3 regions of the Vibrio sp. E150_018 genome follow, and region 2 is predicted to be linked to each of the others. Evidence: predicted binding sites of a transcription regulator. Region 2 holds the regulator's gene; each other region holds the start of a gene.
The links. Region 2 encodes CRP, which controls carbon source genes, mostly activating them, when cyclic AMP is high. Its sites were predicted from a motif close to TGTGANNNNNNTCACA; they were not measured.

Region 1 (2,202 bases), on a different contig from region 2:
ATCAGACGCTAAGATAATATCATCCATGCTTTCTTCGCTAATAACGGTTTCGGCACGCTCAACTTTGGCGACTAATTTGGCTTCAAGACCAGCGTCACGCGCTAAGCGACGGGCATAATGCATATCTTCGCCATTGCGTGGGAAAGAGATAGCAAGGTAGTCTACTTTGATTTTTGCAGCCGTGATAATGTCTTGTTTGTCTTTGTCAGTTAAGGCATCAGCGGATAAACCACCACCTTTTTTATTGATACCCTTATTATTTGAAAGAGGGCCAGCAACGGTGACTTCGGTATGTACTTTATTGCCATCGACACTGGTTACTTTAAGTTGGACACGACCATCATCAAGTAAAAGAATATCACCAGGCCCCACATCTTTTGGTAATTCTTTATAGTCTAAACCGACAGCATGTTGGTCACCATGGCCTTTTTCAAGATCACTATCCAGTGTAAATTTATCACCAATATTTAATTGAATTTTTCCGTCTTTGAAGGTTGAAACACGAATTTTAGGGCCTTGTAAGTCACCTAAAATAGCCACATGAATGCCTAATTTTGCCGCAATCGTGCGGACTTTTTCTGCTCGAATAATATGGTCCTCAGCTGAACCATGTGAGAAGTTCATTCGGACAACATTAGCACCAGCTTTGATGATATTTTCCAGGACATTATCTTTGTCTGTGGCTGGACCAAGGGTAGTGACAATTTTGGTACGTCTTAAACGTTGAGACATGAATTACTCCATTTCAGATATATAAATTATTTATACGTTATCATTAATTAAAGTGTAATTTTATGAGTTTATTTAATAAATAGTGTTTGAAAATTTATCCCTATAATTCGTGTGTGTTTTACTTTAAATTTATTTAGTGTTTAAAACTGTCAGAATAGCCAATATTTATAATTTAAGCGTGATACTTGTCACGCAACGGTTGTATGGTGCTTCACAATTAGTTTGCAGTGTAAAAAAATTGCGACAGGTTTTTCAAAAGGAGTTCTTTATGTACATGGCTCAACCTGGTCATATTGATCAAATTAAGCAAGTCAATACAGGTCGTGTATATAAACTCATCGATCAGTTTGGCCCAATCTCTCGTATCGATCTGTCAAAATTAAGTGGCTTGGCACCAGCCAGTATTACTAAAATTTCTCGTGAATTAATGGAAGGGTACTTAATTCATGAAACCGTAGTACAAGAGTCTCTTAGTCGGGGTCGTCCTGCTGTGGGGCTACAAACCGATAATACTGGTTGGCAGTTTCTGTCTATTAGACTCGGTAAGGGCTATATAATTATTGCCTTACACGAACTTGGAGGAGAGGTGGTCACCGATTATAAGGTGGAAATAGAAGCCTCAAATCAAGATCGATTACAACAACAAATCTTAAATGAAATTGAGAGTTTTTTTGTTCAGAATGCCCATTTAGTTGAGAGGATGACCAGTATTGCAGTGACACTACCTGCTCTGGTCAATTTCTCTGAAGGTGTGGTGATTCAGATGCCGCATTTTAATATTAAAAATTTAGCGTTAGGCCCCGCAATCTATGCTCAAACGGGCGTACCAGTTTTTATTGCAAATGATACTTGTGCTTGGGCTTTGGCAGAAATGTTGTTTGGTCAGTCTCAAGAAGTTGATAATTCATTACTCATTAGTAATCACCAAGGCGTTGCGGCTGGAGTGATTTTAAATGGACGTTTGGTTTACAGTCGTAATGGCAACATCGGAGAGTTAGGACATATTCAAATTGATCCTGATGGTGCCGTATGTGAGTGTGGCAAGCGCGGTTGTTTAGATACGGTCGCGTCCTCCCAAGCGGTGTGCCGTGCTGTTACCGAGAAAGTTGCTCAAGGCGAGCCAACAATATTATCGGTTAATAATATTACGATGGAAACCATTTGCTCAGCAGCGTTAGAAGGTGATGAATTAGCTAAACAAACCATTGAGAAGCTAGGGAGAGATTTAGGTAAGGGCATTGCTATTATGGTAAATATATTTAGCCCAGAAAAAATATTGCTTGGTGGTGCATTAACCAAAGCTAAGTCAATTTTATTTCCCGCTATTGAGCAAGCTTTGCAGCAATATAGCCTACCTATTTTTCACAAAGGTGTGCCTTTAGTGGAAAGTAAATTCTTTACTCAAACCACGATGCCAGGTGCGGCATTGATTAAGCAGGCACTTTATGACGGTTCATTGCTCTTGAAGGT
Region 2 (2,202 bases):
TATTTAAACCTTGATATGAAAGCTTTGAAGAAGGTCATGATTTTCGGCTCTTTACTGCCGCTAGTGGTCTACATCTTATGGCAACTGGCCACGCTCGGTGTGGTTGATCAAGCGACATTATCTCAAGCAGGAGATGTGACAGCCTTAGTCGGTACGTTATCAAAAGTAATTCATAGCTCGGCTATTTCACAAGTGGTCTCAGTATTTGCTGATTTAGCATTAATCACCTCTTTTTTAGGTGTGAGCTTAGGATTATTTGAATTCTTAGGTGACAGCTTAAATAAAAATAAAAGCAAAGGCGGACGTGTTGGTATCGCGCTAGTGACCTTTATTCCACCACTATGCTTTGCGTTATTTTACCCGCAAGGTTTTATCATGGCTCTTGGTTATGCCGCAATTGCATTGGCGATATTGGCTATCTTACTCCCTGTCGCAATGGTGATGCGTTCTCGTACACTCAATCAAGATAAACAAGCCTTCACCGTCTCTGGCGGTACGCCAGCTCTCATGCTAACGCTAGCAGCAGGTGTGGTGATTATTGTGGTACAAATGATGATTAGTCTTGGAGTATTGCCGGCGATAGGGTAAGACCTCTTTCGATACTCGTGTTTAGGGCGCTGCGCTTCTCGAAGCTAGGAAAAACAAAAGCTTGGCTTCGGTTGCTTACCACGACACGTTACTAATCTTTTCGCTGTTATCTTTTTCGAGCTACAAGCAGCGAAGCGCCCGAGCAACGTTCTTAAATTACAAATACTAAAAAAGCCACTGAACTTACCATTCAGTGGCTTTTAATTTTTCTTACTCTACTAAACGCGGATATTAAATCTTAACGCGTTCCGTAGACTACGATAGTTTTACCGTGAGCAGAAATCAGGTTTTGCTCTTCTAGCATCTTCAAGATGCGACCAACGGTTTCACGTGAACAGCCAACAATCTGACCGATCTCTTGACGAGTGATCTTGATTTGCATACCGTCTGGGTGCGTCATTGCATCTGGTTGTTTTGCTAGATTAAGTAGCGTTTGAGCGATACGACCAGTTACGTCTAGGAATGCTAAGTCACCCACTTTTTGGCTAGTGATTTGTAGACGTTTTGCCATTTGGGCAGAAAGGCGCATCAGAATGTCTGGGTTAACTTGGATTAATTGACGGAATTTTTTAAATGAGATTTCCGCAACTTCACAAGGAGATTTTGCACGAACCCAAGCGGTACGTTCTTGGTCTTCTTCAAAAAGACCTAATTCACCAATGAAGTCACCTTGGTTCAAGTAAGACAAGATCATCTCTTTGCCTTCTTCATCCTTGATTAATACTGCCACAGACCCTTTAACAATGTAATACAGTGTTTCTGCTTTCTCACCAGCGTGAATCAAAGTACTTTTTGATGGGTACTTATGGATATGACAGTGAGATAGAAACCACTCTAATGTTGGATCTGTTTGAGGTTTACCTAGAACCATAATTTGTTACTTCCTCTACAAGGCTTGCTCAGTTTTGAGTCATTCATCCTGAGACCGGCTAAACTGGTCAAATAGAATAGGTGTTAAATGTTATTGCTGCAAGTTGTGTTGCATTAGTGTTTTTATAGTACCTCTTTCTAGATCGGATTTCTTGACTTTGAGCGGCTAACTATGGGGTTTTTCATCATTAAATTGTGTTCAAGGTCACAGACTAGTCACTAAGTGTGTTCTGAGTAACACTTTAGGCGATTTTACCTGTTTCGATTAGTTGATGAAGCAGTGGTTGAATGATTAATTCCATTGCAAAACTCATCTTGCCACCAGGTACTACGAGGGTGTTGTGACGCGACATGAAAGAGCCTTCAATCATTGATAGTAGATATGGAAAGTCGACGTTTTTAATTCCACGCAAGCGGATCACTACAAAACTCTCATCCAAACTCGGTATGCCTTTGGCATTAAGTGGATTAGAAGTATCGACGGTAGGGACGCGCTGAAAGTTGATGTGAGTACGGGAGAATTGCGGCGTGATATAATTTAAGTAGTCATCCATTGAGCGAACAATAGAGTCCATCACGGCTTCTCGTGAATGGCCGCGGTCACGAGTATCTCGGACGAATTTTTGGATCCATTCAAGGTTTACAATCGGTACCATGCCAATCAAAAAGTCCACATGCTTAGAGACATTGATATCGCCATCGACTACACCACCATGTAATCCTTCATAAAACAATACATCAGTA
Region 3 (2,202 bases), on a different contig from region 2:
GAATTTTGTTTTCACGAGCATACTGAGCGGCAAGAATTTTACCTTCAACACCACGGTCACCAAAGCCACCAGGAACTAAAATCGCATCGATGCCTTCAAGTAACTCAACACCTTTAGATTCAAGATCTTGAGAATCAATATACTTAATGTTAACACTTAGACGATTTTTCAAGCCTGCATGTTTTAATGCCTCGTTAACCGATTTGTATGCATCTGGTAATTCAGTGTATTTACCAACCATACCGATAGTCACTTCACCGGTTGGATTTGCTTCTTCGTAAATCACTTGTTCCCATTCGGTCAAGTCGGCTTCAGGAGCACTAATACCAAAACGAGTACACACTAAGTCATCTAAGCCTTGCGCACGAATCAGTTGTGGGATCTTATAAATAGAATCCACATCTTTCATTGAGATCACGGCTTTTTCTTGCACATTACAGAATAGTGCAATTTTCTTACGTTCGTTAGCCGGAATGATACGATCACTACGACAAACTAAAATATCTGGTTGAATACCAATAGAAAGTAATTCTTTTACAGAGTGCTGGGTTGGCTTAGTTTTCACTTCACCTGCTGCTGCAAGGTAAGGAACTAAAGTTAAGTGCATGAATAATGCATTCTCACGACCAACTTCAACTGCTAACTGACGAATGGCTTCCATAAATGGTAGAGACTCAATATCACCTACCGTACCACCAATTTCAACGATCGCGATATCGTGACCTTCAGAGCCAGCAATAATGCGGTCTTTGATTGAATTTGTGATATGAGGAATAACCTGAATGGTTGCACCTAGATAGTCACCGCGACGTTCTTTACGTAGAACATCTTCGTAAACACGACCTGCCGTAAAGTTATTACGTTTACTCATCTTGGTACGAATAAAGCGTTCGTAGTGACCAAGATCGAGATCGGTTTCAGCGCCATCTTCAGTAACGAATACTTCACCATGTTGAATCGGGCTCATTGTGCCTGGATCCACGTTGATGTATGGATCTAGTTTCATCATGGTCACTTTAAGACCACGAGCTTCTAAAATCGCTGCAAGTGATGCTGCTGCAATACCTTTACCTAGAGAGGATACGACCCCACCAGTAACAAAAATGTAATTTGTCGTCATGCTTAACCTGAAATTGGTTGAATGAGGGAAATGGATTTCTTCTGGACGGGATGAAAATATACCAGAACCCCTTTTCCGCTACAACGTGAAATCTATCACACTCGATTAATTTATTTCTTGCTTCAAATCAATTTAGCTATCTCCGCAAGGGAAGCCTCGTATTACAGATAAATAATCTCTATATAAAACAATTAATAAGCATAAAAAGTATTGGTTATATTCTTTTTTCTGCTAATTTTACATTTTCCCACTGAATATCAAGTTCTTGTAAAGAGCAATCCATCAATTCTTTACCTTGTCCATAGATAATAGATTCTACCCCACGAAAACGGCGCTCAAATTTATGGTTTGCTTTAGCCAAAGCCACTTCAGGGTCTTTGCCTAGATGCCTAACTAAATTGACCGTCGCAAACATTAAGTCGCCAAGCTCTTCTTCAATGCGCAGCTCATTTTTATCAACTTGTAAGGCTTCTTCCATGACCTCATCGATTTCCTCGTGAACCTTATCAACGACAGGACCTAAGGTGCCCCAATCAAAGCCGTATTTAGCGCATTTTTGCTGTAATTTATTAGCTCGTGATAAAGCTGGTAATGCTTTTGGTATAGAGTCTAGAATACTTTCCTCTACTTTGCCTTGCTGTAATTTTTCGTTTTGCTTCTCTTGTTCCCAACGCGCATTCAGTTCATCTTCTGTCTCAATATTTTCATCTGCAAAAACATGAGGATGGCGACGTATGAGTTTCTCGTTCACCCCTTTCACCACATCTTCGAAATCAAATAGTTGTTGCTCGCTGGCCAACTGACTGTAGAAAATCACTTGAAACAACAAGTCACCTAGCTCTTCTTGTAGGTTTTTCCAATCTTGATTGAGGATCGCATCCGCCACTTCATAAGTTTCTTCGATGGTGTGAGGCACAATAGAATCAAAAGTTTGCTTTTTATCCCAAGGACAACCATTTTCAGGATCACGTAACTGTTGCATGATGGATTTGAGCTGTTCAATTGGTATTGTCATGACTTTCTCTTTATATTCTTTCTAGTAACAGTGAGATTCAGATAGTAAAACACCGCTTATAAGATTA

Region 1: a site for CRP is predicted at 910-925, ahead of mlc (sugar metabolism global transcriptional regulator Mlc). Genes of this name have one in related genera too.
Region 3: a site for CRP is predicted at 1,205-1,220, ahead of ACE3G9_RS03985 (CTP synthase). Genes of this name have one in related genera too.

The regions. Positions count from the first base shown of each region.
Region 1 covers NZ_JBHGNY010000009.1:104,180-106,381, reverse strand. The annotation lists gene pyk (pyruvate kinase) at 1-732, opposite strand, end outside; gene mlc (sugar metabolism global transcriptional regulator Mlc) at 1,001-2,202, shown strand, end outside.
Region 2 covers NZ_JBHGNY010000006.1:153,651-155,852, forward strand. The annotation lists gene ACE3G9_RS08580 (aromatic amino acid transport family protein) at 1-588, shown strand, start outside; gene crp (cAMP-activated global transcriptional regulator CRP) at 827-1,459, opposite strand; gene ACE3G9_RS08590 (phosphoribulokinase) at 1,701-2,202, opposite strand, start outside.
Region 3 covers NZ_JBHGNY010000002.1:277,135-279,336, reverse strand. The annotation lists gene ACE3G9_RS03985 (CTP synthase) at 1-1,120, opposite strand, end outside; gene mazG (nucleoside triphosphate pyrophosphohydrolase) at 1,335-2,135, opposite strand.